Regions from separate parts of the Methylobacterium komagatae genome, predicted to be linked through region 1. Evidence: riboswitches for the same ligand, from Rfam matches in the RefSeq annotation. Region 1 holds a riboswitch; the other holds the start of a gene.
The links. A riboswitch is a leader RNA that binds a small molecule or an ion and turns the genes downstream of it on or off. The one in region 1 is predicted to bind thiamine pyrophosphate.

Region 1 (7,175 bases):
AGCCCACGACTCGCCTATAGCCCGATCGGCCCGCGCCAGTTGCCGCGGCAGATCCGCCTCGCACGCATCGCGCTTGTAGCGATTCGAACCCTGACCAAGCTGCGCGACAAGCGCCGCAACGCCGTCACCGCCTCACCGGTGACGGCGAGGACGGCCTGAACGGGTTCAGGCCACGCGGGTGACGTTGCCGTTCGCGGTATTTTGCGTGCCGGCATTCGCATAGGCGCGGTTGCGCAGCGCCGTTTCGCTCGGCAGCTGCGCCAGAACGTCCCCGGATCCGGGGTCCACGACCTGAAAGACAATGGCACGGGTATCGGTGTCGCGGATGAACCGCGTCTCCCGCGAACTCGTGCCGATATCGAGCTTCACCGCTGGTTCGAGCGCCTTAGACGGCGTCTCGGGCTCGCGGGGCTGAGGGGCGGCGGTGGCGCCGAGGGCTTCGAGGCCCTGCGGTCCGGAGGCCGGACTGGTAACACTACGAACGTCCATGACAGGCTCCTACGATCCTGTGATGGACGGATTACGCGCCTGTCGCATTAAGCGGGGCTTAATTCCCCCGTGCCGCGCCAGTCTTCGACAGCGGGTTTAGGACTCGCGATGAATATCGGGTTACTAACAACCCTCAAATCCGCGCTATCGCAGCCGCGCTGGATTGTTTTTTGCCACGAAAACCGTCAATTGCCGGTGCGGCGCGCCCGTCACGTGACGAGCGCGCCGACTATTCTCACTCCGCCGCGTCGACGTAGAGCTTGCCGCCCTCGGCCAGGAATTCGCGAGACTTCTCGCGCATCCCGGCCTCCGCCTCGGCCTTGGACATGGCGGGAGCTTGGCCGATGACCTGACCCGCCTCTTCCATCGCCAGCACCTCGGCGCGAAGATCCTGCGTGATCTTCATCGAGCAGAACTTCGGCCCGCACATCGAGCAGAAATGCGCGACCTTGTGGGCATCCTTGGGCAGGGTCTCGTCGTGGTAGGCGCGGGCCGTATCCGGATCGAGGCTCAGATTGAACTGATCTTCCCAGCGGAAGTCGAACCGGGCTCGGCTGAGGGCATCGTCACGCAGCTGCGCGGCGGGGTGGCCCTTGGCGAGGTCGGCGGCATGGGCGGCGATCTTGTAGGTGATCACGCCGACCTTCACGTCGTCGCGGTCCGGCAGGCCGAGATGCTCTTTCGGGGTGACGTAGCAGAGCATTGCCGTGCCGAACCAGCCGATCATCGCCGCGCCGATACCGGAAGTGATGTGGTCGTAGCCGGGGGCCACGTCCGTCGTCAGCGGGCCAAGGGTGTAGAAAGGCGCCTCGCCGCATTCGCGAAGCTGCTTCTCCATGTTCACCTTGATCTTGTGCATCGGCACGTGGCCGGGGCCCTCGATCATCACCTGACAGCCCTTGTCCCAGGCGATCTTGGTGAGTTCGCCCAGCGTCTCCAGCTCGGCGAATTGTGCGGCGTCGTTGGCGTCGGCGATCGAGCCGGGGCGCAGGCCGTCTCCCAGCGAGAACGACACGTCGTAGGCCCGCATGATGTCGCAGATCTCGTCGAACCGCTCGTAGAGGAACGATTCCCGGTGCCCGGCGAGGCACCAGCGCGCCATGATCGAGCCGCCGCGGGAGACGATGCCGGTCACACGGCGCGCGGTGAGCGGCACATGGGCTAGGCGCACGCCCGCATGGATCGTGAAGTAATCGACCCCCTGCTCGGCCTGCTCGATGAGCGTGTCCTTGAAGACCTCCCAATCGAGCTTGAGCGGATCGCCGCCGACCTTCTCAAGGGCCTGATAGATCGGCACGGTCCCGATCGGCACGGGCGAGTTGCGAATGATCCAGGAACGGATGTTGTGGATGTTGCGGCCGGTGGAGAGGTCCATCACCGTGTCCGCACCCCAGCGGATCGACCAGACCAGCTTCTCGACTTCCTCGGCGGCCGAAGAGGTCACGGCCGAGTTGCCGATATTGGCATTGATCTTCACGAGGAAGTTGCGGCCGATGGCCATCGGCTCGAGTTCGGTGTGGTTGATATTGGCCGGGATGATGGCCCGACCGCGCGCCACCTCATCCCGAACGAATTCCGGCGTGATGAAGGGCGGCACCGAGGCACCGAAATTCTGGCCGTCGGCGAGGGCTGCCTCGGCGCGCTCCAGCATTTGCTCGCGGCAGAGATTCTCGCGGTGCGCGACGTAGATCATCTCCTCGGTGATGATGCCGGCGCGCGCGAACTCGTACTGCGTCACCATCTGGCCGGGTGACGCCTTGCGCAGCACGCGCTCGGCGGGGCAGGGGGCGACAAGCTTGTCGGCGGAGGCGAAGCCGTTATCCTCGGGCTTCACTTCGCGGGGCGTCGCCGCCTCGTAGCCACGCGCCTCGATCCACGGGGCACGGACCTGCGGAAGACCGGCGGCGAGATCGATGCGGGCGTCGGTCTCGGTGTAGGGACCAGACGGGTCGTAGACCCGCACCGGAGCTTCCTTCGGATCGGTCAGCACGATCTCTCGGAAGGGGACGCGGATATCCTCGCGGCCTGCGACCGGCGCGTAGACCTTGCGCGAGCCGGTGACCGGACCTGTGGTCACGGTCTCGGGACTTCCCTTCACATCCTTGGGCAGCACGGGTGCGTTCATCTGGCCTCTCCTGGCGCTGGAGCGGTCCAATTGCGCGACGACGATAGGGAAAGGTGCAGCCTCGCCGAAGAAGCCGCAGAGTTCCTGTCCCTCCGCCGGTACGAACCGGATCAGGTTCAAGGGTCAGGGCATTTACGCCCAATCTCAGCCCCTTACGGGCCCCCCTCGGAACGGTTCGAACCTCCGAGGTTTGCCTTGTCTTGTCAATGCCGCCGCACGGAGCCCAGTGACAGCGCCCTGTACTCGCCTGCCAGATCCATCACGGAGCAAATGACTTGGGCAGACGCGACCGCCTATGGCGCGACGACGACCCGACAACGCACGGCCCCCAGGCCGCGCCACCGGTCATCTGCCCGCTCTGCGAGCGGCCGATCCCGCACGGGGCGAAATCGAGCCTCCATCACCTGACGCCCAAGCTGAAGGGCGGGACGCATCGCGGCACGGTGCGGCTGCATCAGGTCTGCCACTCGGCGATCCATGCCCGCTACAGCGAGGCCGAGATCGCCCGGCGCCTTGCCGATATCGATGCGTTGCGGGCCGATCCGGAACTCGCGCGCTTCGTGGAATGGGTGCGCACGAAACCGGACGATTTCTACGCCCCGACCCGCATGACGAGGGACCGCAGGAGCGGGCGGCGCCGGGATTGAATCACGACGAGACGAATGTCAGCCCCGCCCGCTTGCCGCGCTGCCAAGCCACATTCGCCTCGCGCATCGCCGTCTCCGGCGTGAGGCGCACTCGGACCTGCTCCGGCAGATCGACCGATCGTTCGATCTCGATCAGCGCGCCCGCCTGTGTCACATCCCAGACGAGACAGTCGATCTCGCCGTCTTCACCTTCGACGGTGCCGAAGGTGAAGGCATTGCGGCGATAGGAACCGCGCCGTTCCTCGGACATGTCGTGCCTCGCTCAGCGCCGGTCCGGCATCGCGGCCGGATCACTCATCGTCCGGCACACTGCGATAGCGGCGGCGGACCGCCCCGTCATCGTCATAGGAACGGCGAGGGCGATCATAATCCCGGTCGTAGTCGCGGCGGGGGCGATCCTCGTCGCGATAGCCGTCGCGCGAACGGTAGACATCGCGGGGCCGGTCATCGTCCCGATCATTGCGACGGTAGCGGCCATCGTCACGGCCACGGTCGTCGTTGCGATAGCGGCCGACGCCACCGCTCTCGGTCAGGCGGGGCGCGTACCAGCAGGTCTTGCGCTGGTTGGGAGCGGGGTCACCGAAGCTCTGGACGTTGCATGGCACCGAACCGCCCTGCTGGAACGGGCGGCCATTGGTTTTCCCGGGCACGCCGAAATAGACGTTGGTGGGGTAGGGCATCTTACAGACGCCACCTTCTTCGGCACAGGGGACGGTGTTCACCGTATCCAGCTTGATCTCGGCCAGCGCGGGAAAGCTCCCGAGACCGATGGCTGCCGCCGCGACGAGGATTGCTGCCCGCACCAGATCGATCTCCCCCTCTGAAACGCGCGGCACCATACGGATGGACCTACGTGGAAACCAGGGGCCGTCCGCCGAATATTGCCTCGAGCCATAAAATCAGAGGCTTTTTGCAAAGCGTTCGGCTCCCTTAACGGCCCCTTAAACCGCCGCATTTACATCGTCTCAGAATGCGTCCGAAGGGCCGCCGCGATGTCGTTTCGACCTCGGGTTGCGCGGCCTCGTGCGCGGGCAAGCGAGCTTCGTAGCGGGTGTCGATGGCTCAGAAGCGTGGCAGGGCCGAGCCGAATTTCGACGTGCCAGAAGGGCGGCCCGGACGACGCGGCGACCTCGACCTGCGCCTCTCCCGGGAGGACCGGGCGGGCGGCGGCGACACAGGGAGCGAGGGTCGCGTGAGCAAGCAGACGGGCAAGCGATCCTCTTCGTCCCGCGGTTCGTCCGGGGGCAGGGGCTCGTCCGGCCGGGGCGGCGGGCGGAGCCAGAAGCGCCGCCGCTCGTGGCTCGGCCGCATCGTCTATGGGGGCGTGGTGCTCGGCCTGTGGGCCGTGATCGGTCTTGCCGGGCTGATCGCCTATCACGCCTCGCAACTTCCGCCGATTGACCAGCTCTCCGTGCCGAAGCGTCCGCCGAACATCGCCATTCTGGCGAGCGACGGCACGCTCCTCGCCAACCGGGGCGAGACGGGCGGACGTGTGGTCTCGATCAAGGAATTGCCGCCTTACCTGCCGCGCGCCTTCGTGGCGATCGAGGACCGGCGCTTCTACAGTCATATGGGGATCGACCCCGTCGGCATCGTCCGAGCCATCGGCCAGAACCTGACCCGGCGGGGCGTGGCCCAGGGCGGCTCGACCCTGACGCAACAGCTCGCCAAGAACCTGTTCCTCACGCAGGAGCGCACGGCGTCCCGCAAGATCCAGGAGGCGATCCTCGCCCTCTGGCTCGAGCACAAATACACCAAGGACGAGATACTCGAGCTCTACCTCAACCGCGTCTATTTCGGCGCGGGCGCTTATGGCGTGGAGGCGGCGGCACAGCGTTACTTCGGCAAGCCTGCCAAGGATGTCAGCCTCGCGCAGGCCGCGATGCTCGGCGGCCTCGTCCAGGCACCGTCGCGGCTGGCGCCGAACCGCAACCTGCCCGCAGCCCAGGCCCGTGCAGCCCAGGTGCTGGCGGCGATGCAGGAACTCGGCTTCGCCGCGCCCCAGGACGTGAAGGTCGCCCTGGCCCAGCCCGCGAGGCCCGCGAGCGTGCGCGGCGGCGGGTCCGCCAACTACGTCGCCGACCTCGTGATGGACGTGCTCGACGATTACGTCGGCAAGTTCGAAAGCGATATCACCGTGCAGACCACGGTGGATCCTTCGCTGCAGGCCACGGCCGAGCGGTCGCTCGTCGATGAGTTGAACAAGCAGGGCTCGCGCTTCAACGTCGGCCAGGGCGCCCTGGTCTCGATGCGTCCGGACGGGGCGATCCGCGCGCTGATCGGTGGCCGCGACTACGCGCAGAGCCAGTTCAACCGGGCGACCACTGCAAAGCGCCAGCCTGGCTCATCGTTCAAACCCTTCGTCTACCTCGCCGCCGTCGAGCGCGGGGCGACGCCCGACACGGTGCGTGAGGATGCGCCGATCAAGATCGGCAATTGGGCGCCGGAAAATTACTCGCACCGTTACGAAGGTGCCGTCACCCTCCGCTCGGCCCTGGCCCATTCGCTGAACACCGTCGCGGTCCGCCTCGGCCAGGAGGTTGGCCCCAAAGCCGTCGTGCAGACCGCCCAGAAGCTCGGGATCACCTCGGCGTTGCAGGCCAACGGCTCCATCGCCCTCGGCACTTCGGAGGTGACGCTTCTGGAAATGGTGGGAGCCTACGGCGCCTTCGCGAATGGCGGCATGGGCGTCATTCCCTACGTGGTCGCGTCGGTGAAGGGGTCGGACGGCAAGTTCCTTTACAAGCGCACCGAGAGCGGGCTCGGCCGGGTCATGAGTCCAGATGCCGACGGCATGATGAACGCCATGATGCATGAGACCTTCGTCAGCGGCACCGCCAAGAAGGCCGACATTCCGGGGTGGGACCTCGCCGGCAAGACCGGCACCACCCAGGATTACCGCGACGCGTGGTTCATCGGCTTCTCGGGCAGCCTCGTCACGGGTGTCTGGCTCGGCAACGACGATGGCGAGCTGACCAAGAAGGTGACGGGCGGCAACCTGCCTGCGGAAGTCTGGAAGACCTACATGGCGCAGGCCCTAAAGGGCCAGAACCCGGTGCCGCTGCCCAACATCAATCGCTGGCGCCGGGCGCCGGAGACGACTGCCTCGGTCGCGAATGCGGGACCGGCCGACGTGATCGGCCAGATCATCGACGGTCTGACCCCCGCGCCTCAGCCTGAGGCCCCCGTTCGCCGCCAGCGGCAACAGCGCGCCGAACCGAACTTCTTCGAGAAGTTGTTCGGCATCAACGACTGATCCGGCCTAGAGCATCGGGAGCACGCGCGGCCTGGGACCGCGCGGAAAATGGCTTTCGATCAGGGCGATCTCGGCGGGGTCGAGACGGATCTCGGCCGCCGCTGCGTTCTCGACGGCGCGTTCAGCCCGCACCGTCTTGGGGATGGTGAAGGTGTTCGGCAGGCGCAGCAGGAAGGCGAGCACGATCGCGTAGGGCGAGGTGCCATGCGCGTCGGCGATGCTCTGCAAGACGCGTCCGCCCGGGCTCGCGGGCTCGGGAAAGTCGCCGCTGCCGAACGGGGAATAGCCGACGAGCGCGACGCCGTGAGCCGTGCACCAGGGGAGCACCGCATGCTCGATGGCCCGCTCTGTGGGGCAATAATAGACCTGATTGCAGGCGATGCGGTCCGGCCCCGCGATGGCGAGCAGCCGCTCCAGATCATCGACGTCGAAATTGCTGACGCCCCAGGACAGGATCTTGCCGTCGCGACGGAGATCCTCGAACCCCGCCACCGTCTCGGCCAGTGGGTGGCTTCCCGGCCAATGCAACAGGTAGCAATCGATCCGGTCGGTCCGCAGGCGGCGGAGCGATGCTTCGCAGGCCCGCACTACGCCCCGGCGTGTTGCATTGCTGGGCACCACCTTCGAGACGAGGAAGATCTCCTCCCGACAATCGGAA
Region 2 (7,175 bases), 2.1 Mb from region 1:
GGCGATCACCCGTTCGATTGCTGACCAGGCGCGCACCATCCGCATTCCGGTGCACATGATCGAGACGATCAACAAGATCGTCCGCACCTCTCGGCAGATGCTGCACGAGATCGGCCGCGAGCCGACCCCGGAGGAATTGGCCGAGAAGTTGGCCATGCCGCTCGAAAAGGTCCGCAAGGTCCTGAAGATCGCCAAGGAGCCGATTTCTCTCGAAACGCCCATCGGCGACGAAGAGGACAGCCACCTCGGCGACTTCATCGAGGACAAGAACGTCGTCCTGCCGATCGACGCGGCGATCCAGTCCAACCTGCGTGAGACCACAACGCGGGTTCTGGCCTCGCTCACGCCGCGCGAGGAACGCGTGCTGCGCATGCGTTTCGGCATCGGTATGAACACGGATCACACGCTGGAAGAGGTCGGCCAGCAATTCTCGGTGACCCGCGAGCGCATTCGCCAGATCGAGGCGAAGGCGTTGCGTAAGCTCAAGCATCCGAGCCGCAGCCGCAAGCTCAGGAGCTTCCTCGACAACTAAGCCGGCGGCACGCGCCGCCGGTTACCGGCAAAGCCTTGCTTTGCCGTACTGGAATCCCAACTTGGCGCCATGCTCGAACGACGTCCGCCTTTGCCCGTAACACCCACGGCCGATGCGGACGGGTCCGAGACCGGCGATGTGCCCTTCGGCGCGCTGGAACCCTCGGTCGGCATCCGTGACTGGCTGCTGGGTGAGGGCGCGCGCATCGACAAGGCCGAGCGGATGCTCGAAGGCCTCGCCGAACGGCTGATCGAGATCGGCGTTCCGGTCGATCGCGCTTCGACGGCCATCGATACGCTTCACTCAGAATATGCCGGTGTCGGTCGCGTCTGGACCCGCAACGGCGGCGTGACCGTACGGCTCTTCCCGCACGGTAGCCGTTCGCAGGAGGCCTATCTCCGGAGCCCCTTCGCGGAGGTGCACCAGACCGGTCGATGGCTGGTTCTCGACCTCTCGGAGACGCCGGACGAGGCCTACGCCATCGTCCCCGACCTGAAGGCCGAGGGCTACACGCACTACGTCGTGGCGCCCCTTTTCTTCACGAACGGCACGCAAAACGGCATCACCTTCGCCACCAAGTGCCCAACTGGTTTTGAGCGGGAGCACATCGCGATCCTGCGCTTCATCATGCCCGCCCTGGCGGCGGTGATGGAGATGCGGGTGCTGAACAAGCAGCTTGATCACGTGTTGCGGGTCTATGTCGGGGATGAGCCGCACCGGGCAATCCTGTCCGGCGACATCCGGCGCGGGCAGGTGACCCGCATCCGCTCCGCGATCCTGTTCGCCGACATGCGCGACTACACGCGCATCTCCGCCGATATGACGCCGGAAGAGGCGGTGGCCCTCCTCAACGTCTTCTTCGACTGTCTCGTGCCCCCCATTGAGGGAGAGGGCGGCGAGGTGCTGAAATATCTGGGCGATGGCTTGCTCGCCATCTTCCGCGAGAGCGGCGACGACCTCGGCGGTGCGGCCAAGGGGGCGCTGACGGCGGCCCAGCACATCCTGGCCGCGATCGACGAGGCCAACGCCCTGCATCAGTTTCCGGTGCCGATTCAGGCGGGCATCGCCCTGCATCACGGAGAGGCGGCCTACGGCAATGTCGGCTCGGGCTCGCGGCTCGACTTCACGGTGATCGGGCGCGACGTGAATCTTGCGAGTCGCCTCGCCAAGCTCAATCGCGGCTTGGGTGAGGAGCTTCTCATGTCCAAGCCCTTCGTGGATTTCCTCTGGGGTGACCCGGTCCCCGTGGGCACGCATGTCCTCCACGGCTTTGAGGAGCCGATGGCGGTGTTCAAGCCGAAATTCCTCCGGCCTCGCAAGCGGGACTGACCCGCAGGCCGGGACGTGACGAGCCAGCATCATTGACCGCGCGGGGGATTGACCCTGCGGACGCAAGGGGCCACATCTCGCTCTGTTCCAGGGAGATCCCCGGCAAGGGGCTGAGACACCGCTGGCACGCTCGCGAGAGCCTGCGGCGCGGAAATCCTTCGAACCTGATCCGGCTCATACCGGCGTAGGGATTGGACCGCGGCCGTCTTCCAGACAGGCCGATGCTTTTCAAGCGAAGCACCCGGCCACATCCCTACGCCCCGCATTTGGGAGCGTTTTCGTGGGATTGGACAGGCCCGTATCCCCCATCGGTCAACGCAGGCATCCCGGCTTCGCGCTGAAGTCCGTGCCGATGCCGGAACGCGCCGATGTGGCGATCGTCGGCGGCGGTTTGATCGGCCTCGCCTGCGCGTGGCGTCTCGCCGCGAGAGGTCTCGCCGTCACGGTGATCGAGCGCGACACGGTCGGTTGCGGGGCGAGCCTCGCCGCAACGGGCATGCTCGCGCCGGCGGCCGAGCACGAGCCGGGATCCGATCCGCTCCTGCCGCTCGCCATAGATTCTCTCGCCCGCTGGCCGGGCTTCCGCGACGATCTTGAAGCCGCCTCCGGCCTGCCCATCGATTACCGCCCGGACGGGACGCTGGTGCTGGCCATCGGCCGGGACGAAGTGGAGCGCCTTCGCTTTCGCTTCGACCTGCAACGCCGCTCCGGCCTGGACGCCACGTGGCTGAACGGCACGGAGGTCCGCCGCCTGGAACCGGTCCTCCGACCTTCCGTAACGGCGGGCGTACAATGCCCCCTCGACCATCAGGTCGATCCTCGCCTCGTCATGGCCGCTCTCGCGCAGGCCTGCGAAGCGGCGGGCGTGACGATCCTCCAACAGTCGCCCGTGACCGGTCTCGACTGGTCGGGTGGGCGCGTGACGGGCGTGGTTACCCAGAACGGCCGTCTCTCAGCCCAGACGGTCGTCCTCGCTGCCGGTGCTTGGAGCGGCGAGGGTGGGCTGTTGCCCGATGCTCTTGCGCTGCCGGTGCGTCCGCTGAAGGGACAGGCGCTTGCGCTCCGCACCACACGGCAAACCGGCACACTGACGCGCATGGTGTGGACCGAACAGGTCCACATGGCGCCCAAGAGCGACGGCCAGCTCATCATCGGCGCAACGGTGGAGGATTGCGGATTTCGTGAAGGCGTCACGGCGGGCGGGCTCTATGCTCTGCTGGAAGGCGCCCGCCGGGTGCTTCCAGGCATCGAGGAGATGGAGGTGGAGGCCGTCTGGAGCGGCTATCGCCCGACCTCCGACGACGATGCGCCGATCATCGACACGATCGCGCCGGGCCTCGTGGCTGCCACCGGCCATCACCGCAATGGCTACCTCCTGGCCCCTGTCACCGCCGACGCGGTGGCCGATCTCGTGACGTCGGGTGAGCTTCCGGCGGTGGCGCGCTCCTTCACCCTGGCCCGTTTCGCGCGGCCCGAGCCCAAGAGGGCAGCCCGATGAAGTTTTTCGTCAACGGCGAGCCCCGCGAGAGCGAGGCCGAGACCATCGAGGCCCTGTTCGCTCTCGAAGCCGAAGAATCCGGCATTGAGGGCCCGCAGGGCATCGCCATCGCACTGAATGGCCGCGTCCTCCGCCGGAAGGACTGGGCTGAGACCACCATCACGCCGGGCGACCGCATCGAGATCGTCCGCGCCATGCAGGGAGGCTAGAGCATGGATAGCACCGTCACGCCGCTGCGGCCCGAAGACGACGACGCCCTGGTCATTGCCGGGGTGCGCCTGTCGTCGCGCCTGTTCATCGGTACCGCCGGATATCCGACCCAGGCGATCATGCGCGATGCGGTGGAAGCGTCCGAAGCCGAAGTCGTCACGGCCTCGATCCGCCGGGTCTCCCTGCGCGGTCATGGCTCGGACACGGTCAGCCTGCTGAAAGGCCGTCGTTTCCTGCCGAACACTGCCGGGTGCGAGACTGCCCGCGACGCGATCATGACCGCCGAACTCGCCCGCGAGGCGCTGGACACGACGTGGATCAAGGTCGAGGTCATCGGCGATCGCGAGACGCTCTATCCCGACGTAGCCGAACTGATCGAAGCCTGCCGCCATCTCGTGGATGAGGGCTTCACCGTTCTACCCTATTGCAACGATGATCCCATCGTCTGCCGCCGCCTGGAAGATATTGGCTGCGCGGCGGTGATGCCGATGGGGTCACTGATTGGCTCCGGCATGGGCGTCGCCAACCCCGCCAATATCGAGTTGATCTGTCGCCGTGCGGGCGTGCCGGTCATCGTCGATGCGGGCATCGGCACTGCCTCGGACGCCGTGATCGCCATGGAACTCGGCGCCGCCGCCTGCCTCGTGAACACCGCCGTCGCCAAGGCAGACGATCCCGTCCGGATGGCCCGCGCCATGGCCCGCGCTGTCGAGGCGGGGCGTGACGCCTATCGCGCAGGGCGCATTCCGCGCCGGGGCCGGGCCGAGCCGTCGAGTCCGCAACTTGGTCTCGTCGGCTCATGAGCCTGCCGTCGCCGCTCATGGCGGTGACGGACCGCCACGGTCATGCCCGCCCGCTCCGCGAGACGGTGCGGGCGGTGCTCGCCGGGGGAGGGCGCTGGATCTGGTTCCGCGACCGCGACCTGCCTGACGCGGAACGGCGCGTGCTCGGGCAGATTGTGGTTGATGAAGTGCGCGCGGCCAGCGGCTTCCTGACGGTCGGCGGCGATGTGGATCTGGCACTCGCCCTGGGGGCTGACGGGATCCACCTGCCGATGTCGGCGCTGAACGGTGTGCGCGAGCGCGTGGGCTCGGACAAGCTCATCGGCGCGTCGGCGCATTCGCTCGGCGACGTCGCAGCAGCGGTTTCGGCGGGCGCCGACTACGTCACTCTCAGTCCGATCTTTCCCACTGCCAGCAAGCCGGGCTACGGCCCAGCGCTGGGGCCCGAGGCCATCGCCGCCGCGCGAAACCATGGACTGCCCATCGTCGCTCTGGGGGGAATGAGTGGCGACACGCTCGCTTCCTGCCATTCGGCAGGCGCGGCGGGGTTTGCCGTCATGGGCGAGTTGATGCGGGTTTCGGACCCCGCCGAAACGGCGGGCCTCCTTCTCCGAGGGTGGTCCGAGCCGCGAAGCGCTTCTTAGGCCGCAGGCCCGTAAGGCGGACGCGGGATCGCACGATGGGCGGCCCGCAGGGCAGCGGACCAGCGCTCGCGCAGATCGTGGAAATACCCCTCGCCCGCCTCGATCCGGTGGTTCACCTCGAGGTTCAGGGCATTACGCCGGGCCAACGCGATGTCGATCGGCAGGCCGACTCCGAGATTGGAGCGCATGGTGGAATCCATAGACACCAAACTCACCTTCAGGGCGTCGTAAAGGTCGGTCTCGAACTTCACGGCCCGGTCGAGAATCGGCTTTCCGTATTTGTGCTCACCGATCTGAAGGAACGGCGCATCGGTGCTGCATTCGATGAAATTGCCCGCCGAGTAGATGAGGAATAACCGCATCGGTTCGTTGCCGATCTGACCGCCGAACAGCAGAGAGATCGAGAAGCGGATGCTCGCCGCCTCGAAGCCCCTCTGCTCGATGGTCCGCACCCGGCGGATCGCTCGGCCGACGAGTTGCGCCGCCTGGAACATGGTCGGCGCCTCGATCAGGCGCTGGGGCGGATCGCCTTCCTCGCCCGGCACGCCTTCCTGAAGCATGCTCAGCACGGACTGCGTGATCGATAGGTTGCCCGCCGAGGCGAGCATCATCACGCGCTCACCCGGCACGTTGAAATGATGCAGCTTGCGATAGGTCGAGATGTCGTCGAGCCCCGCATTGGTGCGGGTATCGGCGACCATCACGAGGCCCTCCTCGACGAGGACACCGACGCAGTAGGTCATGATCTCAAGGTTCCGGCGTAGAGTGCGTCAGCATTGGACAGCCGACTTGCCTTGCTCGACCCGGAGCTTCACGTCCAGCGTTTCGGTGCCGCCACCCATGCGGCTGCCGCGGATCGGGGCCGCGCCGAGATAGTCGAGCCCCATGGCGAGGCGGATATACTGCTCCGAGGGGCTGATCTTGTGGACCGCGTCGAAGGCGACCCAGCCGAGATCGGGCACGAGCGCCTCGGCCCAGCCATGGGGGGCCTCGACCTCGGCCTCACCATCGTCACGCGCCCGATAGCCCGCGACGTAGCGCGCCGGGATGTTCAGGTGCCGCGCGGCCGCGATGAAGACATGCGTGATGTCCTGCGGGTTGCCGCTTCCGGTCGCCAGCGCCTTGGCAGCAGGCACGGCGGAGGTCGCGGGGCCGGGCTCGAACGTCATCGCACCGTGCACCGCCTCCATTAGCCGGTGCAGGATTGTCAGCGGGTCCTGCGCACCCTTCGCGGCGGTTGCCGCCAGTTCGTGCAATTCGGGGCTCGTCGTGCAGAAATCCGTCTCTCGCAGGTAGAACAGGTCCGGCAGACGCTCGACAGCACCGCGCACAACGCCATGCGTGTCGTCGGTGTCGGCCTCGCCGGTCACGCGGATCATCAGCGTGTCGGCGGCCTCATCGGGCGTGAACCAGTGGACGACATTGCCGAAGCCGTCCTCGCGGGCCGTCAGGCGGCCGTCGACGCTGGTGTCGATCCGCCAGCGGCGGATGTACTGCCCGTCATGGTCGCGCGGCGTCAGCCGCAGGATCTGGATCAGACCCCGCGCCGGTTGCTCGTAGGTGTAGCTGGTCTCGTGGACCACGCGGATGCGCATGCGCCTTTCCCGCCTGTCTTAGCTGTTGCGACTGCCCCGGTTTCACACCCGTGCGGCGTCAGCCGACGAGATACTGCTTGGCGATCGCTTCGCCCACCCCGTTATTCTCGGCGATGAACCCCTCCACGAACTCGTGCAGGCCGGCGCCGAAGATACGGTCGATGTTGTCGCTCTCGAGCTTCGCCAGCATATTGCCCGCCAAGCGCTGGCTCGGGCCGCGTCGGCCATAGGCATCGGCGATGAGGTCGAGATACTCGACGATCACGCCGTAGCAATTGGCGAAGGAGCGCGGCATCTGCTTGTTGAGCATGAGCAGATCCGCCACCAGGAGCGGCTTCACGCTCTCCCGGTAGACCCAATGGTAGGCGGTCAGCGCGGAGACCTCGCGCAGAATCGTCGTCCACTGGAAGTAGTCGAGGCTGCCGCCGACCTTCTCATCGTGCGGCAAGAGGATCTGGTATTTCACGTCGAGGATGCGGGCAGTGTTGTCCGCCCGCTCGATCGCCGTGCCGAGCCGCGTGAACCAGAAGGCATCGTTGCGCAGCATCGTGCGGAAGGCCGAACCATCATAGGTCAACGAGACGG

Region 2: it holds a riboswitch for thiamine pyrophosphate, as region 1 does, so the genes downstream of both, thiO (glycine oxidase ThiO) here and thiC (phosphomethylpyrimidine synthase ThiC) in region 1, are expected to answer to the same signal.

The regions. Positions count from the first base shown of each region.
Region 1 is NZ_JBHSWN010000001.1:3,012,485-3,019,659, forward strand. Features, by position in the region: gene ACFQE0_RS14965 (glycosyltransferase family 2 protein) at 1-159, shown strand, start outside; gene ACFQE0_RS14970 (hypothetical protein) at 166-489, opposite strand; gene thiC (phosphomethylpyrimidine synthase ThiC) at 725-2,614, opposite strand; TPP riboswitch at 2,685-2,790, opposite strand; gene ACFQE0_RS14980 (HNH endonuclease family protein) at 2,890-3,261, shown strand; gene ACFQE0_RS14985 (PilZ domain-containing protein) at 3,263-3,511, opposite strand; gene ACFQE0_RS14990 (hypothetical protein) at 3,552-4,064, opposite strand; gene ACFQE0_RS14995 (transglycosylase domain-containing protein) at 4,319-6,517, shown strand; gene ACFQE0_RS15000 (aldo/keto reductase) at 6,524-7,175, opposite strand, start outside.
Region 2 is NZ_JBHSWN010000001.1:5,124,660-5,131,834, reverse strand. Features, by position in the region: partial or broken gene rpoD (RNA polymerase sigma factor RpoD) at 1-532, shown strand, start outside; gene ACFQE0_RS25245 (adenylate/guanylate cyclase domain-containing protein) at 602-1,861, shown strand; TPP riboswitch at 1,942-2,070, shown strand; gene thiO (glycine oxidase ThiO) at 2,142-3,359, shown strand; gene thiS (sulfur carrier protein ThiS) at 3,356-3,568, shown strand; gene thiG (thiazole synthase) at 3,572-4,372, shown strand; gene ACFQE0_RS25225 (thiamine phosphate synthase) at 4,369-4,995, shown strand; gene ACFQE0_RS25220 (proteasome-type protease) at 4,992-5,738, opposite strand; gene ACFQE0_RS25215 (transglutaminase family protein) at 5,766-6,590, opposite strand; partial or broken gene ACFQE0_RS25210 (alpha-E domain-containing protein) at 6,649-7,175, opposite strand, start outside.